Regions from separate parts of the Vibrio sp. F13 genome, predicted to be linked through region 1. Evidence: predicted binding sites of a transcription regulator. Region 1 holds the regulator's gene; each other region holds the start of a gene.
The links. Region 1 encodes CRP, which controls carbon source genes, mostly activating them, when cyclic AMP is high. Its sites were predicted from a motif close to TGTGANNNNNNTCACA; they were not measured.

Region 1 (7,682 bases):
TCAGTACTGTCGTTTATTAGGGGCTGAAAACCTCTGCGACGCTTTTTCTGAACCAGCACCACAGCCCTAGCTCGTTCTCTTTCCCTTTTATTCAATCAAGATCCAAGCTTAACCTTGATATTATTCAAACGGTTACCCATAGTCTGTTTTTGTATCTCGTATAAGTGAAGCCTTGCGCTTATGCCGAGAATCAACCAAGCTCAAATAAAAACGTGGGCGTTTCGTTACAAACTCAACACGTTATCAAAACCCGTATAAAGAAGCATGGATCGTTTTTATGACAATATTTACCGCAGCTGCTGGTCTCTCTAATCCGCACTTACAAACCTTAGTGCCACGGTTTATTAGGAAGCAGGCGCTGTTTCATCCTCACTGGCAAACCTTAGAAACACCCGATGGTGACTTTCTTGATCTTGCTTGGAGCGAATCACCAGACGGTGACACCTCAAATAAAAATGATCGCAGTAGCAAGCCGATATTCGTTCTATTCCACGGTTTAGAAGGTAGCTTTGAGAGCCCTTATGCCAATGGATTAATGAATGCGTTTGCTAAAGATGGTTGGTTGTCCGTGATGATGCACTTCAGAGGCTGCAGCGGAAAACCCAATCGCCTGGCTCGCGCTTACCATTCAGGTGAAGTCGAAGATGCGCGCTTTTTTCTAAGACACCTGCACGCCCAGTTTCCGAATAACCCTAAGGTTGCGGTTGGCATATCTTTAGGTGGAAACATGCTGGCGAACTATTTGGCTGAGTACGCAGACGACCCATTGCTGTCGGCGGCGACCATCGTATCTGCTCCTTTTGACTTAGCGTGTTGCTCTAGTCGTATTGAGCGTGGTTTCTCCAAGCTCTATAAGAAGTACCTGCTCAACTCTCTAAAATCGAATGCGCTAAAAAAGGTTAACCTGCTGCAGGAAAAACTTGGCATCACCGCTGAAGCCATCAAGAACATCACCAAACTGTATGAGTTTGATGAACGAATCACTGCGCCTCTGCACGGCTTCAAAAATGCCCAAGATTATTATGCGCAATGTTCTGCTCTGCCTAAGCTCAATAAGATCAAACTACCGACTCAGATCATTCATGCCAAAGACGACCCTTTCATGACCGATGATGTGATCCCAAAATTTGTTCTGCCCGATAACATCGATTATCGACTGTTTCAAAAAGGCGGCCATGTTGGGTTTATTACTGGCAGTACACTCAAGCCAAGGTTTTGGTTAGAAGAAGCCTTGCCTGCCTACTATGAAAGTATCCAAGATTCGGCATAATGACCGAGCCTTAGTAAATAGAAGTAAAACAATACTAAGCACACGCATTTCTACATCAATAAACCTATTTATGAACATAAAAGAGAGAAGTATTTATGATCATCCCATGGCAAGACATTGCGCCAGAGACACTGGAAAACCTCATCAAAGAGTTCGTGCTGCGTGAAGGCACAGACTACGGCGACGTAGAGGTTTCACTGCAAAACAAGATTGATCAAGTGAAACATCAATTAGCTTCAGGAGAAGTCAGAATTGTGTTTTCTGAGCTCCATGAAACCGTTGATATTCAAGTCACAAAACGCTTCTAAGCTGCGCTCATAAAGGAGCCGTGTTATAGTGGTAAACGATTGCTAACAAGTAAGTTACTCAAAAGACAAGGGTTGTCATGTCCGCTAAACATCCAATTATTGCGGTGACGGGTTCATCTGGAGCCGGCACCACCACCACCTCAGAAGCCTTCCGTAAAATGTTCAATATGATGGACGTGAAGGCAGCTTGGGTTGAAGGAGATAGTTTCCATCGCTTCACTCGCCCAGAGATGGATGTCGAGATCCGTAAAGCGCGCGAGCAAGGTAAGCACATCAGCTACTTTGGTCCACAAGCCAACGATTTTGGTGCGCTAGAAGAGTTCTTCCGTAAATACGGTAACGAAGGCACAGGTAAAGTACGAAGCTACCTGCACACCTTCGATGAAGCCGTGCCTTACAATCAAATGCCAGGCACCTTTACGCCATGGCAGGAGATCCCTGAAAACTCCGATGTGATGTTTTACGAAGGCCTGCACGGCGGTGTGGTTGATGGCGACATTAACGTTTCTCAACACGTCGATTTGCTGATTGGCATGGTACCTATCGTAAACCTAGAGTGGATTCAAAAATTCGTTCGTGACACCCGCGATCGTGGCCACTCACGCGAAGCCGTAATGGATTCCATTGTTCGTTCGATGGATGATTACCTTAACTACATTACCCCACAATTTTCGCGCACTCACATCAACTTTCAGCGTGTTCCAACCGTAGATACATCTAACCCTCTCAACGCCAAAGGGATTCCAAGTTTAGACGAAAGCTTCGTAGTTATACGTTTGCGTGGCATCAAAAACGTCGATTTCCCCTACCTTCTGGCTATGATTGATGGCTCGTTTATGTCTCGTCATAACACGCTAGTAGTGCCAGGCGGCAAGATGAGTTTTGCTATGGAGCTCATTGTGAGGCCAATCCTGCAACAACTCATCGAAACCGGAAAAATAGGTTAACAAAACGACATTCTGGTTGATTACTTTTCATACCGTGATCATGTGCACAATTTTGCGTAAAAAATCGTAGCTTGGTCACGATTAAAATCAAGAAATAGTACCTGAAAAAGGATACTATTCTTAAACGAAACACAAGATAGCTTGCAGCACTCAACGAGTGCTCTTATCCTACAAGTCAATCCAGGCTTAGCTAAAATACGGAAAGCGGCAAGCATACCCTGCAGAGGAAGTGAGATATTATGGTTCTAGGTAAACCTCAAACCGATCCAACATTAGAGTGGTTCCTTTCACACTGTCATATTCATAAGTACCCTTCAAAAAGTACTTTGATTCATGCTGGTGAAAAGGCAGAAACCTTGTACTACATCGTTAAAGGTTCTGTGGCAGTTCTTATCAAAGACGAAGAAGGTAAGGAAATGATTCTTTCTTACCTAAACCAAGGCGACTTCATCGGTGAGCTTGGCTTGTTCGAAGAAGACCAAGAGCGTACAGCTTGGGTTCGTGCTAAATCTCCTTGTGAAGTAGCTGAAATTTCTTTCAAGAAATTCCGTCAACTTATCCAAGTGAACCCAGATATCCTAATGCGCCTTTCAGCGCAAATGGCAAACCGTCTACAAGTAACTAGCCAAAAGGTTGGTGACTTAGCGTTCCTTGATGTAACAGGTCGTATCGCTCAAACGCTACTAAACCTAGCGAAACAGCCAGATGCAATGACTCACCCTGACGGCATGCAAATCAAGATCACTCGTCAAGAGATTGGCCAGATCGTTGGTTGTTCTCGTGAGACCGTTGGTCGTATCTTGAAGATGCTAGAAGAGCAGAACCTAATTTCTGCACACGGTAAAACTATCGTGGTATACGGCACTCGTTAATCTCGATTAACTGAGCCAAAAATTTGAAAGCCACCAAATGCGAATTTGGTGGCTTTTTTGTTTTCTGAAGACCCAGAGAGCAGATGCGAGATACGATAAAAACTCACAGAATCCTATTTGTAAACTTCCTCGAAGCGAAGCGTACTCGAATCTCTAGGACAAAGTCCGTGCTCGTACCTTTTGTTAACCGTTGGTGCTCTCAAAGATTTTGTCAGCTGATGCTGCAACAAAACCTGTGTAAAGCTCACCGTTGACCATCGCATAACGCTTAGCGAACTCATAGAAGCCGCCAGGAATCATCTCATTGCCTTCAACAAATGAAACTGGGACTTTGTCTGCCATTGTTGATGATTGCTCTAATAAGACCTCTGGAGAGCCTTTAACCTGACCGCCAGATGCATTGATTGTGAAGCCTGACTCGCTCAGGTAGTCATTCACCGCCTGCACTTCATCAAATTCATTTAGCTGGTTCACACTCACCGTAAAGTGGTTTGCACCATATCCATGAGCCGCGAGCCAAGACGCGTATTCGCTCTCTTTCGCTAGTACTTGGAAGTCAGCGAAGCTCAAATCCCAAAGACGACCACCAAACAAGAACTCATGACCTTGAAGCTTACTTGAGTCCACTTGCTCAACCAACTTAGCAACGATCTGTTGCAAGTCACTTGAACACTCTTCTACCTTCAACTCACTAATGAACACTTTTGGTTGTTTTGGATTTGGGTGCTCGTAATGCTTAGCCACCAACTTCTTGCTCTCAAACAAGTAGTCGCCACACGCCTTATAGCCTAACTCTAGGAAAGGCTTCGCTAATGTTTCAATACCCAAAGGAGCAACATTGAAAGTACGCAATGCAATGTGATCATTAATCAGCGCTTCGTCTTCTTTCAGCAAGTGATGCACTTTCTCAGCCGATGGACAAAGCCTGTGAATGTAATCGTCCCAAAGTGATTTAAAGAGTAGATCGGGCGTCATGGTGACTCCTTGTCAAAGGTTCTAGCAAGCTAGTAATTTGGATAAGAGAGGGAGAGGCTGAGACACAGAGTCAGCAGCCATCAGCCTGTGACATACTTTTTCTATTATTATCTACCGCCCAATCTAGGTGTCGGACGTGATGGAAAAGGAAAGCGATAACACCACTTCCCTATTTCAAGCTTAACGCATGAGCCTAAGACTCATTAGCCTAAATTAAAGCTCAATACCCGGGCTAAACGTTGCTGGAAGTTGAGTTTCACCGCCTTCCATTGAAGCCATAGGATAAGCACAGTAGTCCGCCGCATAGTAAGCACTTGGGCGTAGGTTGCCTGAAGCACCCGGACCACCAAATGGTGCATCACCACTTGCGCCTGTTAGCTGACGGTTACGGTTAACAATACCCGCACGGATATGGTCAACGAAGTATTCCCATTCAGAATCATCTGTTGATACAAGACCCGCAGACAAACCAAAACGAGTGTCGTTAGCTAGCTCAACCGCTTGCTTTAGCGATTGGTAACGAACCACTTGTAGCAGTGGACCGAAGTACTCTTCATCCGGCAGTTCAGCAATGTTGGTTGCGTCGATAATACCAGGAGAAACAAACGCCGCCTGACCCGCTTTTGCTTCTACTAGGCTGACACCACCTAACGATTGCAGATTAGCTTGCGCGTCTAGAATAAATTTAGCGGCAGCTTCAGAGATCTGAGGGCCCATGAAAGGAGCTGGTTCCGCGAAAGGCTGATCGACACGAATCTTTTGCGTAGCTGCGACCAGTTTATCGAGTAGCAGATCGCCCTTCTCGCCAACAGGCACGTACAAACGACGAGCACATGTACAACGTTGACCCGCACTGATGAAAGCTGATTGGATGATAGTGTATACCGTTGCGTCTGCATCACCGTATTGGTCGCTGATCACCATAGGGTTGTTGCCGCCCATTTCTAGTGCCAGCATCTTGCCCGGTTGGCCCGCGAATTGACGATGCAGGATATGACCGGTATTGGCACTACCTGTGAACAGCACGCCATCAAGACCTTTAGCATCGGCTAGTGCGATACCTGTCTCTTTAGCGCCTTGTACTAGGTTGATTACGCCAGCTGGAAGGCCCGCTTCTTGCCATAGTTTCATCGTAAACTCACCCGTCCAAGGTGTCTGCTCTGAAGGCTTAAATACCACGGTATTACCCGATAGCAGTGCAGGAACAATATGACCGTTTGGTAGGTGACCAGGGAAGTTATAAGGGCCAAATACTGCCATCACGCCTAATGGACGGTGACGAAGTACAATCTGGTTGCCTGCCGCTTCACGTGAAGCTTCCCCGGTACGCTCATGGTAAGCACGAATGGAAATAGCAATCTTGCCCGCCATTGCGCCCGCTTCAGTGCGAGTTTCCCAAATCGGTTTACCCGTCTCTTTAGCGATGATTTGTGCGATTTCTTCGCTGTTCTCTTTAACTTTTTCAGCAAAGTTCAACACGATCGCTTCACGCTCTGCAAAGCTCAGTTTTTTCCAAACCAAGAAGGCTTCACGAGCTGATGCTACTGCAGATTCAACCTGTGCTGGTGTTGCGCTATCACCCTGCCACACTACTTCATTGTTGTATGGGCTTACTGATGTCATGGCGTCACCTTGACCTGCCACCCACTGTCCTGCTATCCACTGAGTCATACTTCTATCCTTAAAATCTTCGACAGATAATCGCCGCTCTTATTGAGCCAACATGCGAACGAATTCGCCTTCTTTTACTTCAAGAGCGCTTGCTACTTCAGATGATAAAATCACTGTGTCGCTTGCTTGGTCATACGCACCTTTCGCGGCTACTGCGCGGAAGTTCTCAAACGAGGTATTACCAATTAGGAAGTCTTTAGAGCTAGAGTGCTCTGCAATTTGAACCTGTGCTCGAATTGAGTGACGCACAGATTCGATGTTTCTTAGATCACACTCAACCGTTGGGCCTGCATCAAAGATGTCGACATAACCACGGTTGGTGAAACCTTCACGTTCCAGCAACTTAAGTGCAGGGCGCGTATTGTCATGTACCTCTCCGATCACCGCTTGAGCTTCTTTGCTCAGTAGGTTCACGTAGATAGGTAGCTTAGGCATTAGGTCAGCAATGAAGCCTTTCTTACCAATACCGGTTAGGTAATCGGCAAGCGTGAAGTCAATCGAGAAGAAATGTTCTTGCAGCCATTGCCAGAAAGGAGAATTGCCTTCCGCATCTGATACACCACGCATCTCAGCAAAGATCGTTTTTGAGAAACGCTCTGGGTGCTCAGCCATCAGTAGGAAACGACACTTAGACATCAGTCGACCGTTTAAGCCTTTGCGGTAATCAGGACGTAAGAACAGCGTACAAATTTCGCTGCAGCCTGTGTAGTTATTACCAAACGTCAACAGCTTAACCACGTTATTCACTTTAAGGCGCTGTGAAGAGTGAACCACTTTACTGATGTGGTACGAGTAAAAAGGCACATCCCAGCCAATGGAAGCTTCGATACCCGTTGTACCAGCAACTTCGCCAGTTTCAGCGTCGAAACCCACCATTAGATAGCCTTCATCACCGGGTTCGGTCACGTCTGCTTTCGCAAAGCTGTATTCAGAATGGGTAATTCGGTTAGTTAACAGTTCTTCGTTAACCGGAAGAGATGTGAATCCGTGTCCTGACTCAACGGCGCAGGTATGCAGCGCATCGTAATCAGATAGTTTTATTGGGCGAACAACTAGCATCAATATTCCCTCCAGATGCAAAATAGGCCCAAAACCAGAAGCTTGGGCCTTTAGCAGAACGTCATGGGATCGCTCTAGTGGCGATCATTCCTATGACGCCGCTCAGGCTAAACTAGCGTAGCGATTGCTTTGTCTAGTTTTGATAAGCCTTCTTCAATTTCTTGTGTAGTGATAACCAGTGATGGAGTAAAACGAACCACGTTTGCACCCGCAACCAGTACCATCAAGCCTTGTTCGCCTGCTGCTACTAATACGTCACGTGCACGTCCTTGCCACTCTTCGTTAAGCGCAGCACCTAGTAGTAGGCCTTTACCACGAACTTCACTGAAAATTTGATACTTGTCGTTAATCTTAGCTAGGCCATCGCGGAACAGAGCTTCACGCTCTTTCACGCCAGCCAGAGTTTCAGGTTGGCTAACTACATCAACAACGGCTTCTGCTACTGCACACGCCAGTGGGTTACCACCGTAAGTAGAACCGTGCGTGCCAACTTTTAGGTGTGTCGCAAGTTCAGAAGTTGTTAGCATTGCGCCGATAGGGAAACCACCACCTAGAGATTTTGCTGTGCTCAAGATGTCTG
Region 2 (7,682 bases), 340 kb from region 1:
ATTCAAATAGTTAACTACTTCGCCCTCCATCCAGTATAGATGGATATTTTAGTAATGCTCAGTAGCCACAAATGAACGGACTTGGTTCCCTGAAGACTTGATAACTTTCGCTACCAATTGCAATCCTTGTCACCGCACAGTACCAGTTTGGTCTATGGCACAACAAATCAGTCATGTTGTGTCTAACATCTATAGCGTATCGCTAATTTTGGCTTAATCCCAGAAGAATAACGTTCGAGTTGATTTCGAGGTTACTTTCTTGCCAACAGAGACATCCTATCCCTTTAGCTTATACATTATAGGTATCCATCAATAAATTGTAGTGCTCCTTAGAACGCAAACGGTTTGTATCTCAAAAAAACATTCTAGACCCTACATCTAATCTAAGCATAAGCGCGTGCATATACTAAAAACGGCAGGCCTAAAAACAAAAAAGCCCCGCAGCAATTTCTTGCTACGGGGCGATATTATTATGGCGTCTATATATCGATTTCTAACTAATTAGAAAGACAGGAAGAAGCCAGCAATTGTTGCTGCCATCAGGTTAGATAGAGTACCAGCAATTACCGCTTTAACACCCATACGTGCGATGTCGTGGCGACGGCTTGGTGCAATACCACCTAGACCACCTAGAAGAATCGCAATTGAAGAAAGGTTTGCGAAACCACATAGTGCGAATGCGATGATAGCTTGAGTCTTCTCAGACATCACTTGACCAGTTGCTGCAACAACTTGAGCGTTTTCACCAACGTATGGTACGAAGTTTAGGTATGCAACGAATTCGTTAACAACTGTCTTCTGACCAATGAAAGAACCAGCGATAGTTGCTTCTTCCCATGGAACACCAATGATGAATGCTAGCGGTGCGAAGATCCAACCTAGAAGAAGTTCTAGAGTTAGGTTTTCCATACCGAACCAACCACCGATGCCACCTAGGATACCGTTGATTAGAGCAATTAGACCGATGAATGCTAGTAGCATTGCACCAACGTTAAGTGCTAGTTGTAGACCAACTGATGCGCCACCTGCTGCTGCGTCGATAACGTTAGCTGGTTTGTCATCGCCACCGTCCATTTCGTCAGCGATGTTGTCGTCTGGCGTATCTGTTTCAGGCTTGATGATTTTAGCGAATAGTAGACCACCTGGTGCTGCCATGAATGATGCTGCTACAAGGTACTCTAGAGGTACACCCATAGATGCGTAACCCGCTAGTACACCACCAGCTACAGAAGCCAAACCACCACACATTACTGCGAATAGTTCAGAGTTAGTCATTTTAGGAACAAATGGACGAACAACTAGAGGTGCTTCAGTTTGACCAACGAAGATGTTTGCTGCTGCAGACATAGACTCGGCGCGAGAAGTACCTAGAGCTTTCTGAAGACCACCACCAAGAACTTTGATTACAATTTGCATAACACCAATGTAGTAAAGTACAGAGATAAGTGCAGAGAAGAAAATCAGAGTTGGTAGTACTTGGAAAGCAAAGATGAAACCGATACCGTCAACTGAGAAGTTAACTAGGCTGCCGAATAGGAAACCAGTACCGTCTTTACCGTAGTCGATCACGTTTGCTACACCAGCAGAGAAACCTGCAAGTAGATCACGACCCCAAGGGATGTAAAGTACGAATGCACCAAGTGCGAATTGGATAGCGAAAGCGCCACCCACTGTTCTTAGATTAATAGCTTTGCGGTTGTCAGATAGTAGTACTGCGATTGCGATCAGTGCAACCATTCCGACTAGGCTCATAAACAGGCTCATAGTTTATGACTTCCTTATTAGTTATTTATTGGCGTGTTACAAAATGGGGCTATAAAGCGGAGGCAATTATACTCATGCGACCACTAATAAAGTAATGCCGACCTCACACTTTCGTAGAAGATTCATGTACCATTCACACGCAAATGTGACCCAAATCACAAGCTCAGTGCAATTTACGCAAACGATAAACAAAAACCTTCGATTTTATTCACATATACCGAATGCGCGATGGCTATTTTGCCAAATTTGCGCTGCAATCGATTGCTTTGGCTCTTTTCTAAGCAAAAAAAGTTCATTTAAGATCGTAACTAAATATTTGGAATGATTAACATTTCCTTGGTTTCCATACATGGGCATGTCCGGAGCATCCGTTTCCAATACCAGACATTCAAGGGGCAATTTTGCGATGGTTGTGCGTGTTTTTTGCGCTCTTGGGTAAGTTATCGTTCCACCGACGCCAATATAGAAACCGAGCTTGATCCACGCCAAAGCTTGCTGTTCACTCCCAGAAAAACCGTGAATCACACCACCTAAGGTGAACTTATGCTGCTTTATTAGCTCGATAAGTCGGTTGTAAGACTTCCTCTCATGGATGATTAAAGGCAGGTCAAACGCCTTGGCAAGTTCCATTTGCTGGATGAAAAAGCGCTCTTGTTTCTCCTGTTCCACATCCACAAAAAAGTCCAACCCACACTCACCAATGGCCACACACTGACGTGTTTTTGATGCGAGTAGTTGGTGAAGTTCTTCAAATTGCATCTCATCCGCTTGCTCTAAAAAGTAAGGATGAAAGCCTAATGCGTAGTAAACATTGGGGTGAGATTGCGCAATTTTCTCAAGCTTATGCCAGTTATTTTGACCGATAGAAGGGATGAGTAACTTCTCAACTTGAGCCTGTTTTGCCTCTTTGATATATCCCTCAATGCTCAGCTCATGGGTAAAACCTTGCTCAAACGCCTCAAAGTCTGCGTGGCAATGTGTATCAAATAGCGGAAAATCACTTGTTTGCTGTGTCATCTTTCCCACTCTCAGCTTGCTGCCCTTGAGGATCTCGACGATAAGGAACACAACTGCGCTTGTTTTCAGGCGTTAGCCCAAGCTCTTCACACCACTTATCGTATTTCCTAATCCAAGCTTTTATCCAACCGAACATATTTACCTCGCGCCTTCTATCAATACTTATGAAAAGCCAACACATAAAGTAGAGAACTCAAACTACACATACAAATCATTTAAAAGCCTAATGATTAGCCAAAATATCATAAAAGCATAAATCCAATTTATACATTAACACTAGCTGGCTATATTGTTGAAAACCTCACCACCGAGAATAATAAACGCACTTGCCAAGGAGGCATTGATAGCAAGACGCTCCATTCAATAACGAGATCCTACTTTATGAAAGCATCACTCTTAGCCATATCAATTTCTAGCGTATTAGCAGCACCTGCTTTTGCTTCTGCACCTCAAGTTGACGTAGAGCTAGCAAACCAACAAACACTTCAACTTATTGACGGGCAGATGAACGCTATCGATGCTTCTGTTCAGTATAAGTTAAACGAACAATACGCGAATGCAACTCCGGGCACGACAGCCACAATCGATGACGTCACTTACGAAAAACAATCTAACGGTACTTGGGCTGCAGTTGGTGCCGCTTCTGCTGCATTGGTTGCAGGGCTTTTGAGCACGTCGTCTAGTTCCAATAGCGACAATGATGTGGATTATCTCCCACAACACCCAGACGTTGATGTTGACGCTACACCACGTTGGTCTCCTGAATTCGGTGAAGACCGTCCCGAGATGGAAGAGCGTGACCTTACAATTAAGATCATTAACGGCGAAATCCACGTTATCGACGAAAACACCAGTGAGTGGGTAGGTACTGTACAACGCAAGGATGGTGAGATCATTTTCCGTGGCAACGGCGACTTTGAAAAAACTCTAGTAAAAGTTGAAGGTGACCTAGAAGCTAACGGCAGTGCAGCCATCGTTAAAGGTAATGGCGAATGGTTAGCAACTGTTGAGCGTGTGGATAGTGGTTTTGAGATAACTAGTGGCAAGGGAACTATTGTAATTGATAGCCCACGACCTACTCTCCCAGCCTCTCCAGAGCACCCAGATATGGACTTTGATGATACACCTCGTTGGTCTCCAGATTTCGGTGAAGACCGTCCTGAAATGGAAGAGCGTGACCTGACAGTTAAGATCATTAACGGCGAAATCCACATTATCGACGAAAACACCAGTGAGTGGGTAGGTACTGTACAACGCAAGGATGGTGAGATCATTTTCCGTGGCAACGGAGACTTTGAAAAAACTCTAGTAAAAGTTGAAGGTGACCTAGAAGCTAACGGCAGTGCAGCCATCGTTAAAGGTAATGGCGAATGGTTAGCAACTGTTGAGCGTGTGGACAGTGGTTTTGAGATAACTAGTGGCAAGGGAACTATTGTAATTGATAGCCCACGACCTACTCTCCCAGCCTCTCCAGAGCACCCAGATATGGACTTTGATGATACACCTCGTTGGTCTCCAGATTTCGGTGAAGACCGTCCTGAAATGGAAGAGCGTGACCTGACAGTTAAGATCATTAACGGCGAAATCCACATTATCGACGAAAACACCAGCGAGTGGGTAGGTACTGTCCAACGCAAAGATGGCGAGCTCGTATTTATTGGCAACGGAGACTTTGAAAAAACACTACTTCGTGTGGAAGGCGATGTTACTTCTGACCAATTCTCTTTAGTCAAAGGCAACGGTCAATGGGTTGCGACTGTTTCAAAAATAGATGACGGTGTACGTATTCAAACAAAGAATCACGATCATGTGTTTGATGGTTCAAACATCGACCGTAACAAGCTTCAATCTATCGACCCAACTAAACTACAGAAAGCTAAATCCGCTATTCAACAACGTTTACGCGGCTAAAATTCAACCTGAGTTGAACCCGCTCACCCGATAATAGTGAACGCTATTATCGGGTGTTTTTACACACTAGCTAAGGAAAGCGATTCGGAATTTGAACATGAAACGCCTTCTATTAATACTTGCTTTGACCTTCCCTTTTTACTCGTCTGCAAATGACACCCTTGTTGAATCTATTGAGCGTTTTACAGATATCTTTTCCGTCAGCTTATCTCAAAACCCAGACAATGATAAAACGGTCGCTACACTTGATATCAACTATCAAATCAATGATAAATTGCGTGTTTTTGGAGAGGTTGATACTCAAGACTATTGGCAAGCAGGGTTGGGATATTCTTTCTGGCAAGGGGACACGTACTACACTGAAAACACCGTAAAAGTCAGCGAACATGAGATCACAACAGGCATTTTTGTTGCTAAGTTGATTCATGAAAATTGGACACTGATCGGTGACATTAACTACAACTATATGGATAGAGATTTCGACGCTTGTCTCCCAAACTTATGTTTGGCATATAAAGCTTCTGACACATTTGATTATAGTGCTGGCGCTTTGTGGAGCCCGATTCAATATGCTGATTTTCTTTACAAATTCAACCAAGAAATTGGATTAAAAAAAGATACCCAGGACTTTTACATTAAAGATAACATTACTACTGCGCCTGGACATATCAGAAATGAAACTAGAACCAACATCCATTATCACGAGGTAGCTATCTTCTTTAACTTAAAGTACGTAAAACCATCCGTTACCTACACCATATACCCTGAAAATAAAAACTATGTGGAATTCGGTTTAGCCTTCGATTTCTAGCTATTTAGTAGCTGTTTAAGCTCATCTCGTAGCTCTTGGTGTTGCCCATTAGTTTGATACTTCTTGTGATAGAAAAACTCAAACTCCACAGGACGCATTGAGAATGGAGGCTCATGAATCCGTAAGCCAATGGTTTTTGCTAATTGGATCATGCTAACCGGAACCGCAGCAATGTAGTCAGTCCCTTTTACCGCCAATATCAAGTTAGTGATGTTTCTTACTTCAATAGCAACATCACGAGTGAAGCTCTTTTCGGAAAGAAAGTCGACTATTTGAGTATCTTGGCGAAGTAACTTCAAGGTTACATGCCGTGCTTCAAGAAACTCATCCATCGAAATCTTCTCACCAAATTGACTGTTTTCAGGATCACTCATAAGAAGCAATCTATCAGTAGTTGCAAATTCAGACGCTAAACTTGACTGTTTAGGTAAACCAGTATCGACCACTAAATCTACTCGATTGAGTCGGATATCCTCGACAACATTCTCTACAGAAATTGGGGATTCAACTAACTGAACACCATTAAGCATGGGCATCTTGTGGAGCAGATTCGCAGGCATATAAACGGTAAAATCACGCTTTCTTGATACTGCACCTTCCATCAACTCTAAAGCATCAGATAATTGACCTGCCAATTTGTGAGCCATTGACGTTGGTTCTATTGAACGCCCTACTCTTACGAACAACGCATAGCCTACCACCGCTTCAAACCTCTTGATTGCAGCACTGACCGCAGGTTGAGTTAGCTCTAACGATTCAGCCGCTTTGGTTATCGATCTTTGTTGATATACAGAGAGGAATGGCTTTACTAAATTGAGATCAAACACGCTTTACTCCATCAAAACGGTGTACTCTTAGTGTAACAAAAAAGCCGAATGCTAGAAGCAATTCGGCTTTAATATTATCCAACAGTGTTATGTAGAACTGTCGTTATTAGTGCTCGCGCGTCGCTCGGAACTGAACTTCAGGGAAGCGTTCAGAAGCTAGGTTCAAGTTCACCATAGTTGGTGCGATGTAAGACAGGTTGTCACCGCCATCTAGCGCTAGGTTAGATTGGTTCTTACGTTTGAATTCTTCTAGTTTCTTAGCGTCATCACATTCAACCCAACGAGCTGTTGCAACGTTAACACCTTCGTAGATAGCTTCTACGTTGTATTCCGCTTTCAAGCGCGCTACAACCACGTCGAACTGAAGGACACCAACCGCACCAACGATCAGGTCGTTGTTCTGCATAGGACGGAATACTTGTACTGCGCCCTCTTCTGAAAGCTGAACTAATCCTTTTAGAAGTTGCTTCTGCTTCAGTGGATCGCGTAGACGGATACGACGGAATAGCTCAGGTGCGAAGTTAGGAATACCAGCGAACTTAAGGCTCTCACCTTGAGTAAAGGTATCACCAATCTGGATAGTACCGTGGTTATGTAGACCGATAATATCACCCGCGTATGCTTTTTCAGCACGTGCACGGTCACCCGCCATAAAGGTTACCGCATCAGAGATACTTACACTCTTGCCTGTACGAACATGGTTCATCTTCATACCTTGGTTGTAAGTACCCGAAACGATACGCATGAATGCGATACGGTCACGGTGTTTAGGGTCCATGTTTGCTTGGATCTTAAATACGAAACCAGAGAACTTCTCTTCTGTCGCTTCAACATCACGCTCGTTCGCTTGACGCGTTTGAGGTGCTGGAGCCCATTTCGTTAGACCATCAAGCATGTGGTCAACACCAAAGTTACCCAATGCAGTACCGAAGTAAACCGGCGTTAGTTCACCCGCTAGGAATAATTCATGGTCAAACTCAGGACAAGCACCGATAACAAGCTCTAGCTCTTCACGTACGCTTTCCGCAAGATCAGCACCTACTGCTTCATCTAGCTCAGGGTTATCTAGACCTTTGATGATACGAACTTCTTGGATCTCGTGGCCGTGGCCAGATTCATACAAGATCGTTTCATCACGGTGAATGTGGTAAACACCTTTAAACTCTTTACCGCAACCAATTGGCCATGAGATTGGAGCACAAGCCATACCTAGCTCGCTCTCTACTTCATCAAGCACTTCCATTGGGTCACGAACGTCACGGTCAAGTTTGTTCATAAACGTTACGATTGGCGTATCACGCAGACGTGTTACTTCCATTAGTTTACGAGTACGATCCTCGACACCTTTCGCA
Region 3 (7,682 bases), on a different replicon from region 1:
CAACCGACAGATAAACTGCCGATGCCTCTGATATGGAAACTTCGGTTTAAGGCATCAATGATGCGAGAGCAAAGTAGTGGGATATTTTGATTTCGGCAGGTGTGGGCAATCACAATGAATTCGTCGCCACCAAATCGCCCTATCATGCATTTCTCATCAACCAACTGTTTAAGGCGTTCACCAACCTGTTTGAGTCGTTGGTCTCCGACAGTGTGCCCATAAGTGTCATTAACTAATTTGAAGCCATCAAGGTCGACAAACATCAATTCAAACGGTGAGCGATAGGCAATGCTGGTTTCTAGAAGGTTGCTGATCCCACGGCGATTATAAAGCTCCGTTAAACAGTCGTGTTCTGCGTTGTATCTGGCTTTTATCAGCTTCTCTTTTTGCTTTGTTGTACAGGTTAGGTTTAGCAGCAGTTCGCTTTTATCAAAGAGCCACTTTCCTTGCACATCAAAATGGTGTGCTCTGAAGGAGGAAACCTTGATAAACCAAGGCGCACCGGTTGTTGGTTCTCTATTCTGTAAACGTGTATGTACAAAAGTGATTACTATGTTTTGCGTACGGTAAATGTAGGGCTCTGATTCCAATATTGATGATCTATGACCAGTATATATACTGCCTTCGCTTTTAATAAATACTGGTGATAGGAATGTCGAAAACCAAAGTGCTCATTGTTGAAGATGACCAAGAGATAGCTCGTCTAACGACGCTTTACCTCGAAGCTGAAGGTTACAATGTTAGCGTTGTTCATGAAGGGAACTTGGCACTTGAAGCGATCCGTAGTATTGAACCTGATTTAGTGCTGTTGGACTTGATGCTTCCAGGGATGAGCGGCGCGCAAATTTGCCGTCAAGCCCGTGAGTTTTACAATGGAATGATTTTAGTGCTAACGGCTTCCGCCGATGAAATGAGCGAGGTCAGCTTGTTTAAATTTGGTGCGGACGATTACGTTGCCAAACCGATTCGTGGCCATGCCTTGTTAGCGCGAATTGAAGCGTTATTGCGTCGAGCGACTCCCGTAAAAACTGCGCAAGAAACTACGGCTGAAAAACAGTGCGATATTGTAATCAACAGCTCTGCTCAAAGTGCCACGCTCTACGGCCAAAACCTCAAGCTTACTTCTGCTGAATTTGAAATCTTAAACCTTCTCGTTAATAACATCTGTCAGGTCGTGACTCGAGACCAGTGCTGTCAGTTATTTAGAGGGATAGATTACGCGTTCAACGACCGCTCGATTGATATGCGCGTGTCTGGGTTACGCCGAAAGCTGCGCATTCACGCAAAAGACAAACAGTTGATTCGTACGGTTCGCAACAAGGGGTACATGCTGGTTGCGTAAGTTCATTGCTACGAAGCTTCGCTCGGTTTCGATGTTTGCTCGCTTATACCTTGGGATTGTGACTGGGATGTCGGCAACGATATTTTTGTTCTTGAACCTTGGTGAGGGGTACATGCGACGCACCGAGATCGAAACCTTCCTCAATGATGGCATCTACTTTGCGGAGCAGTATGTTCGTCAACACAATCAAGAAAACTCACTCTATAAAGAGCTCGATAGAACAGGCTACCAACAATTTTATATATTCAATTTACGCCTGTTGGAGAATTGGTCGGGCGAGGCGCCTTGCCAACAATGTGAGTTATACACAACCTTAAACGGTGTGCCGATATATCTAAGTGATGACAACCTCTATTCGACCGTGTTTCAGCTACCAAACTCTAAATTCAGTTTTGGGTTCAGTGAGGTAGGGGACTTTTTCTCTCCTGACATTGAATGGTACGAAGACTCAGAACGACACTTTTTGTTAGGGCTGTTGTTGGCTGTGATTGTGGCGATTGGAGTAAGTGCTTACTTACCTGTGAGGCGTTTTCAAGAAAGAATAGAGTTGCTCGTCGAGAAGCAGAAACAGTTTGGTAAGGGCAAGCTTAGTACTCGATCTGACATGGACGACATCCATCCTGTTTCTGATTTGGCCAGCAGTTTTAACTTCATGGCTGAAGAGATCGAAAGCAAAGTAAAACAAAGTCATATTTTCGCTCAAGCTATCCCACACGAAGTACGAACTCCGCTAAGTCGTATTCAACTGGCTACCGATATCCTAAGAAGGGGAGCCCCCGATAATCATCAGGTTCTTTTCGATGACATTGATACCTACATTGAGGATATCAACGAGCTCACGTCAGAAATCATCATGCTGTCGAAGTTGAATGTCATGGATAACTCTTTCTTTGAGCTCGTTAAAGTGACCTCCGATCTTCGTGAGTATTGCCTAGACCGAATTCGTTACTCGAAACTAGACAATGCCACCTTTGAATCTAAGGTACAGCTAGAGTGCAAGATTAAGTGTGATTGCTCAATGGCACGCTTGGTGTTCGATAACGTTCTCAAGAATGCGGGTAATTACACACAAGACAAAGTGTGGATGACGCTGGATGAGAACTCAGAAAACTGGCTGGTGGTGATTGAAGACAATGGTTCTGGAATACCAGAGAATAGGCGTGATGAGGTATTCCTTCCGTTCTCTCGACTAGACTCAAGCAGAACGTCGACCAACGGTGGATTGGGGTTGGGCCTCGCGATTGCTCTATCGGCGGCTAAAAAACTTTCTTGGGATATCAAAATCGACGACAGCAACCATGGTGGTGCCAAGTTCAGTATCGTGATTCCTAAGATCGCATAAACTGTAGCTTTAAGAACTCTTCAGGCTCGTCAAATAACAAAGCCACGGACTAATACCGTGGCTTTTTCATATTCCGATTTACAAGCTAGTGACTTCTTAGTACTACTGCTTAGAGCTTAGAGCTTAGAGCGATGAAGGCCATAAATAGCGTGGTCAATGATGCGACCATTCAAGTTTTCGTTACGCGTGATGATACCTTCTAACGTGAAATGTAAGCGCTCACAAACCTTACGGCTGCTTTGGTTACCGGTTGCGGCTGATATCTCTACCTTTTCCATATCTAACTCATTGAAAGCAATATCAATCAGCTTCTGGACAACGCGCGTCACAATCCCCTTTCCTTGGTATGTCTCAGATAACCAATAACCTATCGTCACCTTTTGCTTATCATGATCAATAGTATTGAAACTGCAGTTACCGACGACCTTGTCTTGATACACGATCGCACAGGTCATGCTTTTCCCTTCCGCATAATCGTGTAGCGAGCGTTGGATGAAGATCCTAAAGTCTTGCTCGGTTTTACAATGTGGCGGCCACACGAGCCATTGGCTTAGGTACTCATTCTGGTTTTGTGAGATGTCCGCGTAGTGAGAAGCGAAGCTCTCTTCAACCAATGCGATGGAGAGTTCGTTGTCGATAACCGTTTTAAACATGTCTTTCCTTTTCTTATGGCTGCTTATTTAAGCGAATCTTAGTCGGCAGGCTATAATGTCGCATGATTTTTAATATGCAACCACTTGTAGCACGGATTTTTCGTGATACGTTAGTTCTATCACGAAACTCATTAAACCTTACAATAGTTGTGTATATAATCATTAGCTATGCATTAGTATTAGCGGCCTAAATATATAAAAAATATAAAAATGCTAGGCTTAAATAATGAATCAACATTGCCAGGACGTGACCGTGGACCTAAGGAAGGCTCTATTCGGTATTGCTAAGGCGCTTGATAACGTCGGTTTCGAAAGTAAAAATCATGGACAGAGGGTGGGTTACATCGCGTATCGGTGTGCTCTGAGTGTGGGGTGGGAAGAAGAGCAAGCGCAGCTCGCGTTTTCGTTAGGCTTGATTCACGACTGTGGTGTCTCGCAAATTGATGAACAGCTCAGTTTAACGTCTGGGTTTGTACCTGACTCAAGCTATCACCATTGTCAAAAGGGCTACCAAATCTTAAAAGAGTGCCCAGTTCTTTCTATATTTGCTAAGCCGGTTCTTTATCACCATACTCCGTGGTCTGAGCTAAGGGCTATTCATATCAGCGAGTTAGAAAGAGAACTAGCTGCCATCGTGATGCTTGCCGATAGAGTCGATTATCTATACGGCATAACCTCTTCTGATCGTTATGGAAACCTAACACCAGATGGCAAAGCGAGCATCATTGAACGTTTGACTGAACAAGCGGATGAGATGTTCGAAACCAACCTTGTGCAACACATGTGCGAGTTGGTTGATTTGGATGACTTCTGGTTTTCTATGGAGATTCCATACATCGAGAACATGAGGGATAACTTTGAACCTGTGCCATTTTTCTCCCAGCAAATGTCGCTGGATGAGACGGTGGCCTTTGCCGAGTTTATCGCCAATGTTGTTGATACCAAAAGTTCGTTTACCTTTAAGCACTCTTTAAAGGTTGGGCAGCTTTCAGAATACCTCGCCAAACAGCTGGGTTATTCCTACACCACTCAGCGCAAACTCTATCTGGCTGGGTTAGTCCATGATATCGGTAAACTGCAAACCCCTAATGACATTCTGCATAAGCCGGATTTACTCACTGAAGAAGAGTATTGCTGTATTAAACGCCATGCAACGGACACTCGATTCGCATTGCAGGAGTTGTTCAGTTCACCTCAGGTTTGTCAGTGGGCATCTAATCACCATGAAAGGTTAGATGGTTCGGGTTACCCAATGGGAAAAACGGCGGAAGAGTTGGATCAACCCAGTCGAATTGTTGCTGTGGTGGATGTGTTTCAAGCGCTAACTCAGTCTCGACCTTATCGTGGAGGCATGACGTTAGAAGAGACTCTCGCTATTTTGAGGGACCACGTTGATAACTTTAAGTTGGATCGAGAAGTGTTTGAGTGCCTTAATAAACACGCGCAATATTGCTTTGAATTATCGACAGACAAACGAATGTACGCGTTTTAACGCCACTGAATGCTTTCGAGGTGTGACGCCTAAACTCATACTCGGTCGAAATGACTAAACACCAGAAACAGAAAAGCGATAGCCGAGGCTATCGCTTTTTTTAATGGGGGCTTATCAGGATTTTTAGATCGAGATTAGTATCGCTTTAAGATCTCGATGATCGCTTGCTCAGTTTCCGCTGCGATGATGGCATCAATGTCATTATCATTTTGGAACAACTCTGATAGCGCCATAATCGTATGGATGTGGCTATCTGAGTTCATCGCCGCCAGAGTAATCGAAAGGTAAACGTCACCGTTGTCTTCTGACTCTAAATCAACACCCTTTTTGAATACCGTTACTTGCAGTGATGCTTCGTTCACACCATCTTCAGGGCGAGCATGAGGCATCGCAATTTTTGGTGCCAGAACATAGTACGCGCCGATGTCCTTGTGCTTTTGCTTGATAGCTTGAACATAATCTGTTCATTTCATAACGTTCCGTTACAAACCCTTGTTATTGACTGATGACTCAATAAATTTAACCCGATGTGTGAGCGAATTTATATAAATAACAATTATGTAAAATATTGATTTTATGAATGTTTACTCATTAAGTCGATTTTTGTTAGAACAGCCTATTCAAAACATAAGATAGGTAAATCTATGAAAAAACTCGTCAGTTTACTGCTCGCTGCAGTATCGTTAGGGCTTTCTGGTTGTGCAACGGTATTAACAGCAGAACAAAGTGCGCCTCAACTCAATGAAGTTCCACAGGAAAAAGCGTTGACCGTCGCTGTAATCGATAAGAGACCATACGTTCTCGATCATGATAAAGAGCCAAAATTTGAGGGAATTATTCGCAGTTCGTTAGGTATTCCTTATACCTACAACACGGCGACACAGCAGCCAATGTCTCAATTTTTGACTGACAGATTGGTCGCAGGCTTGAAAAAACAGCAAGTAGCTGTTGAGTCGGTTGAGACGACGCCTGAAGAGGATATCACCAAGGTTGCTGAGCAGATGAAAGCATTCGACAACAAATCGATGATGTTTGTCTTGAATGAGTGGAAGTATGACTTCCACGCATTTACGGATAACTCTTGGTACAACGTTAATGTGATTATCTATGATGAAGCTGGTAATAAGCTACTCAGCAAAAATTTCCAAGGCGAGAATGATGTACCTGATGGTGGTGCAATCATCAATGAGATGCAACTGATCTACAAACAGCGTTTTGAAGAGATATTCCGAGATGCTGAAGTGAAAAGTGCCCTGCTAAACTAGTTATTCCCACTTTGATCTCATATTTTGAAAAAGCCACACTCTGTGGCTTTTTATTTTAATGATGGTTTTTTTGCATTATTTCTTGCTGGAAAAATTAATTATTGCGAGAAGTAGTTCGATTTGTACGCTTTATGACCGCGCGATCGTTTGCGTCAAAAAATGTGATGAAAGTCTCACTTAACTGTTTATACTTCTTTTCCGGTTTTAAGCCGGTGCTTAGCCAATACAAGCCGTCACATGGATATGTGAATGACCCCACGGACCGGACCAGCTACGTTCCACTGCTTGTATAAGGTGATTTTTTACATGAACAACTCGTTGTTACATTCGCTAACCCTGTTAGCTCCTTCATCGCGTAGCGTTTTGCTTGCGGTTCTTTGTCCTGTTCCTTTGATGTCATTTGCTTGGCTCATGTTCACTCTTTAAGGGTTACTAGGACACATTATGAATATTCTATTTGGTTTTGTCGGTGTTCTTGCACTGATTGCTTGCGCGTACCTGTTATCTGAAAGTCGTTCTTCAATTAACTGGAAAACGGTCTCTCGTGCACTATTACTTCAAATCGGTTTTGCAGCCTTAGTCTTGTATTTCCCATGGGGACAATTGGCGCTAACAAGCCTAAGTAATGGTGTTTCTAGCCTGCTTGGTTTTGCAGACGTTGGTATCGCATTCCTTTTCGGTGACCTTGCTACTGAAGGCTTCATTTTCGCGGTTCGCGTACTTCCAATCATTATCTTCTTCAGTGCTTTGATCTCTGCGCTCTATTATTTAGGCGTTATGCAGAAAGTGATTCAAATCTTGGGCGGAGCGGTGCAAAAACTGCTGGGTACAAGTAAAGCTGAATCTCTGGTTGCTACAGGTAATATCTTCCTTTCTCAGGGTGAGTCTCCTCTTCTTATTCGTCCCTTTTTAAAGTCTATGACTCGTTCGGAACTGTTTGCTGTAATGGCAGGTGGTATGGCGTCGGTAGCGGGTAGTGTACTTGGTGGTTATGCTGGCCTTGGTGTTGAGCTTAAATACCTTATCGCTGCAAGCTTTATGGCGGCTCCGGGCAGTCTGTTAATGGCGAAGATCATTGTTCCTGAGCGCAGCACACCAAGTGATTACGACCATATCGAACTAGATAAAGCTGACCAAAGCAACGTGATTGATGCATTGGCAAGCGGCGCGATGAACGGTATGAAGGTTGCGGTAGCGGTTGGTACTATGTTGGTTGCATTCGTGAGTGTGATTGCGATGGTCAACACTGGCCTAGAAAGCCTAGGTGAAACGTTCGGTTTTGCGGGCATTACGCTGCAAGCTATCTTCGGTTACCTGTTCTCGCCTCTTGCATGGCTGATCGGTATCCCGAGTGATGAAGTATTGATGGCAGGTTCTTACATCGGTCAGAAGATCGTTATGAACGAGTTTGTTGCTTTTATCGACTTCGTTGAGAACAAAGCTCTGTTATCTGAACACAGCCAAGTGATCGTGACTTTTGCTCTATGTGGCTTTGCTAACATTGGTTCTATCGCGATTCAGTTAGGTTCAATCGGTGTTATGGCACCAGAGCGCCGTGCTGAAGTTGCAAACTTAGGTTTGAAAGCTG
Region 4 (7,682 bases), on a different replicon from region 1:
CCAAGCATGCTACGCAGTTCGCCGTAAACTTGCTTCGCTAGCTCACGAGTAGGAGCCAAAATTACACCACGAGGATCTTTAGCAGAAAACGCTTTTGTTTTTAATGCTTTATGTATCATTGGCAACACAAACGCCAATGTTTTTCCTGATCCCGTTTTTGATGAAGCCAATAGATCCTTACCAGCAATAGCAACAGGGATCGCTTTTGATTGGATCTCTGTCGCCTTCTTGAAGTCGTAATGTTTTAAGTTCTTCAGTAAGCGGTTATCTAAGCCTAAATCTTTAAAGTGCAAAGGACTCTCCAGTCATGATGGTATTGAATAAAATTAATTTAACGTGACATGATACCGCGAAAGTACTTTATAAGGATAGAGATCACAGTAAATTTATCCCTTTATCTATCTTTAGCTAGAACAACGTATGCATTGCTAGCAAAGGGATAGCTCTCCAAAAACACCTTCAAGTCGTCTCTAAATCCTTCATCTCATAAATGAGACACAACGTGATACTTAGCTAATTAACTCAAAAATTTAGCAATTTCTTTAGTTATTGTTTTTGCAGTTAAAAAATTAGTCGCTACAATCATTAATGAAGCGACTATATGATAAAGAATGTATAGCGCATCTTTTGATGATAAATAAGCAAGGAGTTCTTATGAATAAGACGTTAATCGCAGCTGCAGCATCAGTTTTCATTTTAGCCGGTTGTTCTTCAGAGCCAGAAGAAGCTGCAGTGTCAGAAATGGATCAACTAACTAACCAAGTCGCTCAACTAACAAGCGAAGTTGAAGCACTTAAGAGTGACAAAGCAGCCGCAGAAATGAAGGCTCAAGAAGCAGAAGCAGCCGCAATGGCAGCGAAAGAAGAAGCGGACCGTGCTAACGACCGTATCGACAACATCGCTGAGTCTTACACTAAGTAGTTTGAGATCTAATCGCGATTAAGCTGTAGATTAAATAAGTCGCAAAAAGCAGTATATAGACAGCACCACTTCTTATCGGATGTGGTGCTTTTTTTGGGTGACACTAATGCGAGTAAACAAGATAAAACCGCCCCTTGTTGCAGAAGAGGCAATCGAATTAAAACTCAATCACAGGTGGTGCTATCTCTACAGGTACGCCGTTTTGAGCAAAGATAACCGCTTTCGCCTTTGAATTTGGCAGTTCTGCGTCTTCAAGCCACCATTTTAGTTCCACAGGGATCTGTAATGATTTCTTTGAACCATCACTTCGAGTTAATGGCTCGTGCGCTTCTACAAACACACTTCTATCAGGCTCTAATGACACCTTAATCGGCTCATTGATAATGGTGACCTGTTCACCACGGTTCACTTGCTCAAACAGCCACTCAATGTCTTTAGGTTCCATTCGGATACAACCAGAGCTAACTCGTAAACCTATCCCGAAATCTTTGTTTGTACCATGGATCAAATAGTCGCCAGCGCCATAAGCAAGCCTCAAAGCGTACTCTCCCAATGGATTTTCCGGCCCGGCAGGAACCACTCTCGGTAATTCAATGCCCTTTTCAAGATACTCGTTGCGGATTGAATTTGGTGGCGTCCATGTTGGATTCGGTCTTTTTTGGCTTATCTTGGTGATCATCTCGGGAGTATCACGCCCCACTCGACCGATGCCGACAGGGAAAACATGCACCTGATTTTTCTCAGGCTCAAAGTAATACAACCTTAACTCAGCAAGATTGATGACAATCCCCTTTCTTGGGGTGTCAGGCAAAATCAAGCGGCTTGGAATGCTTAACACATAGCCTTCCGCGGGAAGAAAAGGATCCACCCCTTTGTTGGCTGCCATTAAAGAGAGAAAACCAATATCGTATTGCTTGGCAATGATGGCCAAGGTTTCGCCCGCCGCCACTTCATGCTGCTGGATTCTGCCCACAATGCGGCTTTCCGCTGGTGGCAATTCAAAGGTTGCAGCAGACACCCACGATGAAGCTATCCCGCTGGCAAGCAAAGTAGTTCTTACAACAAGCGACACCGCCCTGTGAAGTCGTGTTTTCATTGACGGCAAAGGCGTCGAGTTAGCGCAATGCGACATACAAATCCTTGGTTTGTCTTTTATCAAAGTTTAGATTATCTCTGATCAAACGTCTCTACAACGTATTGTTGTCTCGAAACTGATAGACAACAAGTTTATGTGTGGGCCTTTTCCTCTCATTCGCTTGCAATTAACCCATACAAAATCGATTGCCTTTACGCTTTCAACAGATTTAGTTATCAATATTAATAAAACTATAATGGCAGACCTGTTTTGTGACTAAAGTCTCATGGATCCACGTTCTAACTCGCTAATATTGCCTCAACAAAACGAATTCAATTCAACAGAATCGGTAATTGATTAAATCCTGTTCCTATAATTACCGTTTAAACTTTGGAGAACGACCATGGCTACACCTCATATTAATGCTCAAGCTGGTGATTTCGCAGAAACAGTACTTATGCCGGGCGACCCGCTTCGCGCAAAATACATTGCAGAAACATTCCTTGATGACGTGAAGCAAGTTTGTGACGTTCGCAACATGTTTGGCTACACAGGCACTTACAAAGGTAAGAAAGTTTCTGTAATGGGCCACGGTATGGGTATCCCATCATGCTGCATCTACGTACACGAGCTAATCGCTGAGTTCGGCGTGAAAAACGTTATTCGTGTAGGTAGCTGTGGCGCGGTACGTGACGACGTTAAACTAATGGACGTTGTTATCGGCATGGGTGCATCTACTGACTCAAAAGTAAACCGCATTCGTTTCAACAACCACGACTTCGCTGCTATAGCTGATTTCGGTCTTCTAGAAGAAGCAGTAAACCAAGCTCGTGCACAAGAAGTTCCAGTTAAAGTTGGTAACGTATTCTCTGCAGACCTTTTCTACACTCCAGAAGCTGACCTTTTCGAAAAAATGGAAAAGCTAGGCATCCTAGGTGTTGATATGGAAGCGGCTGGTATCTACGGCGTTGCTGCAGACCTTGGTGCTAAAGCACTAACTATCCTAACAGTATCTGACCACATCATCCGTGGTGAAAAACTAAGTTCTGAAGAGCGTCAAAAGTCTTTCAACGACATGATGAAAGTTGCTCTAGAGACAGCAATCAACATCTAACGATTTGATAAAAGATACATTGAAAAGCGTTACCCCGCAGCCAGGCTCGCTTGGCTGCTCAAATAATCCCGAGGGGGAGATCGTGTCTAACGACAAGCTGCCAAAAGATGCGGATGGTTTGCAACTCAACTTTTGTAAAACATTGGCGTGTGACAACTTTGGCTTGAGCGATGCAAAACGGTATGTTTTGCAACACGCGAACCCTAAGCGTCCAGCGATGGTTTGTCGTGAATGTGGAGCTTTCCCCCCCTTACTTAACAATCGTGAAGTGTTAAGCGAACTTCATCGCTTAAGACAACTTCACAGCGACGGGCTCCCTGCTTGTCGTAATGATGATTGCGATAACTTCGGCTTATCGGTTCATACCCATAAACATCTTTATCATGCCTTCGGCTACAGTGGCGACAGGCAGCGTTATCGATGCAAAGACTGCCAAACAACCTTCGTTGATAAATGGTCTGGATCCAATAAAAAACTCCAATTTCAAGAGAACCTCATGGGCTTACTGTTCATGGGCTATTCCGTACGTGAAATCTGCCGAAAATTAGAGATCAACCCAAAGACTTTCTATGATCATGTTGACCATATCGCGAGCCGTTGTCGTCGTAAATTAGCGATGATCGATGCACGATGGGTTAACCATGCGAAAGATTACGAGTTCGCATCTCACTACCAGCGTCTGCAACCACAAAGTAACAACGGTGTGGTGTGGATAGCGACGGGCGAGGCGCATTCTGGCTATATACTTTGCCAACACGTTAACTACTCTCAAAATGAAGAACCATCAGGAAACGTCGACCATAACCCTTATGATGATGTGGCACGATTTGTATCCAAAGAGCACTCTTCAGAAGCAAATCTCGAACTGCCTCAGCCCTCTGACAAACTAAAAGAGCGCATTGAACAGCAGTACCAAGTGATTCTTGCGAGAGGTAACGTTGAGGACCCTATGGGTAACCTCACCACATTTAGTTACCCTTCAAAAGGCGCTCTCATTCGACCGCCTTATACCTCTTATGCTCACTTCTTACATGTGTTGGATATGTGTAACGAAGACAAGCATGTCGCCATCTATATGCCACAAGATCCATTACTAAGATCTGCCGCTTTAAGTGTATGTTTGCCGCGCATTCAGAGTCAAAATATTGACCTCATGTATGTCGAAGAAGATTCAGGCTGGCAAGACGACCAAAGTTTTGAAAAGATCGACATCGTTCACATGAGTTGGTGGCGAGATCGCTGGGCTATTGCCAATCAGGGTGATAACCAGAAAGGTATCTGCTACCTAACCGGTAACAATCCAGAACCAAAACAGTGGTTTAACACAGCCTCAATTCAACAAACTAAGTTCTATCAACAGCGCTTTCAGTTGTTATTTGATAGCTTTATTAATGAGCCCAGACGTAAGCTTCGTCCTGGGGGCATTCTTCCATTGCTCGACATATTTAGAGCTTGGCACAATCTGTGCTACCAAGATAAGCAAGGGCTCACGGCAGCACAACGCTTAGGCGTAGCGGAGCTGCCATTAACTCTAAAGCAACTACTTTCATAGCAACAAAGCCTCTAGGTAATTATTCGGGAACTCATTGATTTTAAAGCGACAACATGAGGTAACACCCATAATTAGAAAAGATCGATGTTCCTTTGACGCTCTACGAAAGATAATTGGTGCTTATCTCAAATTACACTCTTATAATGATTGTGTTATCAATATGTTCGATAATCATGGATGTAAGTCTTGGACAAAAATCAGTACCTTCTTGAAACAGAATTAGAAAAACTCAAAACTCGAGTCGACTCTGAGCCATCGGTGATCCTAGAGATTGCCCAACAGTGCCTAGTCCGATCAGAGCAAGTTCTGTTTGAAGAGGGTGCCATCCAGTCATTAATGTTAATGGCAAGATGTAGCTGGAACCTGATGGATTACCAAAAAGGTTTAAAATACATCAAGGAAGCCTACAAGCGCCAAAGCCGATTAGATACCGATCTTTTTCTGCCCGAAATCCTCCATTTACACGCGCTCCAGTTCTGGGGACAAGCCAAGTACTATTCCGCCCAACAGTTCTGGATCAATGCTTTAGAGCAGTCCGCGTTGGTTGATGAAGTCGAAATTCAAATTGAATGCCTCATTGGCCTTGGCAATATTTGGCGGATGACCCACGAATATAAACTTGCACGTTCTACCCACCAGCTTGCCGTTAAAGTTGCTAACAACAGCCGCATTGGTTGGTTAGAGGGTAAAGCCAGAATACTGCTTGCGTGGGATTACTACCTGCTCAACAACTATGTTGAAATGCTGTCGGTATTGGACGGTGCAGAAGAAGCATTAAAAGACCATAAAGATAACACTTGGCATGCAGAGGTATGGGACTTTCGAGGCCTTGCCCTACTTGGTCTTGAACGCTTAGATGACGCGGAGCGCGCCACGGCCAAAGCGCACAATCTGGCAGTTAAACACAACCTAGTTTGGATGAAGGCGCACTCATACATCAGCCGAGCTAGATTGGAGCTCCTGAGAAAAAGACCAGAACAAGCGGCGGAATTACTGAGGCTCGCAGAACAATCCGCAAACGAGTTCGATAATGGCGAGTTGCTGAGCCAAATCTGTTACCAACAATCCTTGGTGGCGGAAGAAAACCAAGACTTCCAAGCCGCGCTCGTCGCCTTTAAAAAGTACCGTCAATATTCTATCGGCATGCTCAAAGAGCAAACGACACGTGTCGGTTTGGACAAAGCACGCAGTTCAAAACGCCAACTTGAACAGAGAGCACGAAAACTGATTAATCGTATTCGCGGTCAGCACGAGTACGATCCTGAAAAGCACCTCTCTTACGTTGTCTCTGAAACCTTTTGGTGGGAAAAGTTGGTGCTGTTCAAGACAGAGCTTAAACGTTCAAACCACAGCATCATTATGTTCCATCATGTCGATACTGATTACTTAGATGTCTGTACCGAGATTGCTCATGCTTTATGTAACCAGAATGACTTCATCGCAAGGCTAAGTTCTGAACGTGTGGCCCTTATGCTTTCCGAAAAAGGCGAAGCCGCAGAGCAAACCTTCCAAACTCTCAGCACCATGCTTGATATCTATCCATGGCATAGAAAAGGACTAAAGGGTTCGAAACCGACCGTCAGCCTCAATGATATTTTGACGTTCCCGTTCACGCTTGAACAATTAGAAGAAGACGATGCTGAGGTAATAGAATAATGGAAACTCTATTAAGCAAGATCACAGACGCCGGTTTAGACCCTTCATCAGTATCAGGTGAAGAAGCGATCATCTTCTGGAACCACATTCGTCAGCACGTTTCGACAACGCAAACAGAGCAAGCGCACTGCTATATCATTAGCTCTGAATACCGTGCCGAGTTACAACAAAATCAAACCAGTATCGAAGAGTTGAGACGAGCACTCGATCTGCTCCACCTTCCTGCCGATATCGAAGATATTCTGACAGTCAAAACCAGTTTAAGTGACCGCTTAGTTGAAACTGGTGATTACACCTCAGCACTCAATGAATTCGTCAGTTCATCGACTATCGCGGTTGAACACGGTCATATCGATGAGTATGTATTAGCTATTTTAGGCATGGGCAACCTGTGTGATTCCTATGGCGATCACAACAGAGCACTTCGTTACTACCAAAAAATCAGCAGCATAGACCATGCGATAAGCAGTCGCTCACTTCGCCTCAAATTCAAGCTGCATATGGTAGCAAGCCTACTTCTACTCAATCGCATTACAGCAGCCAGCGATTTACTGAATGAGTGCGAAGAACTGAGTATTTTGGTCAGTGACAAGTTGCTCACAGCTCAAATACTGCTTTACCAAGCAAAGGTGCTGCGCGCTAAGAAAAAACACCATGAAGCGCTACGCTGTCTGTCTAAGGTTCAATACCCAGCCAACAGCACTCAAGCAAGCTGGCTTGCAACCATGACTCGTCTAGAGCTCGCACATTGCCTAAGTGCAACCGGCAAGCAAGACTACGCGAGCATGATTTTGTCGAGCACAGACAAACGCGTGAAAGCCTACTCGTCGCCAGTACTTGCAAAACGATTCTACGATTCGCTGAGTGATGTGTGTATGAATCAAGGGCGTTTTCAAGAAGCGCTAAGCTATGAGAAAAAAGGCTACCGAATTGAAACCGATCTGATGAAGCAGATCCCGATCAGTGAACTCGGTGCAAGCCAGCTACGCCGCCTGTCCCGTTTTGAATTACAACTCAAACTCATTCTCTCTGAACAAGAGAACAAAGAGTTGAAAGAGACGACTGAACAACACAAGAATGCGGTGGCTCAGCTTCAACAAGACGTATTCACCGATCCATTGACAGGGTTACACAACCGTCGCTGGTTAGATGTGAAATTGAAAGACATGCTGCTGCACGATACCTCTTTCGCCCTGATGGTTATTGATATTGACCACTTCAAGTCTATCAATGATGAACTGAGTCACTTAGTGGGTGATAAAGCGATTGTTAGTGTGTCTCAAGAGCTGCGTTCATACTTTAAGTTTAGAGGCGCATCGTGTGTCAGGTTTGGTGGAGAAGAGTTCCTCGTCATTCTAGAGAAC

Region 2: a site for CRP is predicted at 1,909-1,924, ahead of LMH68_RS11155 (NupC/NupG family nucleoside CNT transporter). Genes of this name have one in related genera too.
Region 3: a site for CRP is predicted at 6,255-6,270, ahead of LMH68_RS18460 (NupC/NupG family nucleoside CNT transporter). Genes of this name have one in related genera too.
Region 4: a site for CRP is predicted at 2,268-2,283, ahead of deoD (purine-nucleoside phosphorylase). Genes of this name have one in related genera too.

The regions. Positions count from the first base shown of each region.
Region 1 covers NZ_CP170175.1:2,057,137-2,064,818, reverse strand. The annotation lists gene LMH68_RS09435 (TIGR02444 family protein) at 1-70, shown strand, start outside; gene LMH68_RS09430 (hydrolase) at 278-1,270, shown strand; gene LMH68_RS09425 (YheU family protein) at 1,366-1,578, shown strand; gene LMH68_RS09420 (phosphoribulokinase) at 1,656-2,525, shown strand; gene crp (cAMP-activated global transcriptional regulator CRP) at 2,765-3,397, shown strand; gene LMH68_RS09410 (DUF1338 domain-containing protein) at 3,581-4,372, opposite strand; gene astD (succinylglutamate-semialdehyde dehydrogenase) at 4,586-6,043, opposite strand; gene astA (arginine N-succinyltransferase) at 6,083-7,102, opposite strand; gene LMH68_RS09395 (aspartate aminotransferase family protein) at 7,210-7,682, opposite strand, start outside.
Region 2 covers NZ_CP170175.1:2,392,389-2,400,070, reverse strand. The annotation lists gene LMH68_RS11155 (NupC/NupG family nucleoside CNT transporter) at 502-1,764, opposite strand; gene LMH68_RS11150 (TatD family hydrolase) at 1,969-2,781, opposite strand; gene LMH68_RS11145 (DUF5363 family protein) at 2,762-2,917, opposite strand; gene LMH68_RS11140 (hypothetical protein) at 3,163-4,692, shown strand; gene LMH68_RS11135 (hypothetical protein) at 4,790-5,503, shown strand; gene LMH68_RS11130 (LysR family transcriptional regulator) at 5,500-6,330, opposite strand; gene prfC (peptide chain release factor 3) at 6,437-7,682, opposite strand, start outside.
Region 3 covers NZ_CP170176.1:766,112-773,793, forward strand. The annotation lists partial or broken gene LMH68_RS18425 (putative bifunctional diguanylate cyclase/phosphodiesterase) at 1-470, opposite strand, end outside; gene LMH68_RS18430 (response regulator transcription factor) at 653-1,342, shown strand; gene LMH68_RS18435 (sensor histidine kinase) at 1,335-2,684, shown strand; gene LMH68_RS18440 (GNAT family N-acetyltransferase) at 2,801-3,337, opposite strand; gene LMH68_RS18445 (HD-GYP domain-containing protein) at 3,564-4,829, shown strand; partial or broken gene LMH68_RS18450 (PTS sugar transporter subunit IIA) at 4,964-5,287, opposite strand; gene LMH68_RS18455 (hypothetical protein) at 5,474-6,094, shown strand; gene LMH68_RS18460 (NupC/NupG family nucleoside CNT transporter) at 6,539-7,682, shown strand, end outside.
Region 4 covers NZ_CP170176.1:116,490-124,171, forward strand. The annotation lists gene LMH68_RS15505 (DEAD/DEAH box helicase) at 1-293, opposite strand, end outside; gene LMH68_RS15510 (Lpp/OprI family alanine-zipper lipoprotein) at 655-921, shown strand; gene LMH68_RS15515 (L,D-transpeptidase family protein) at 1,079-2,053, opposite strand; gene deoD (purine-nucleoside phosphorylase) at 2,400-3,110, shown strand; gene LMH68_RS15525 (lactate dehydrogenase) at 3,193-4,662, shown strand; gene LMH68_RS15530 (hypothetical protein) at 4,849-6,318, shown strand; gene LMH68_RS15535 (GGDEF domain-containing protein) at 6,318-7,682, shown strand, end outside.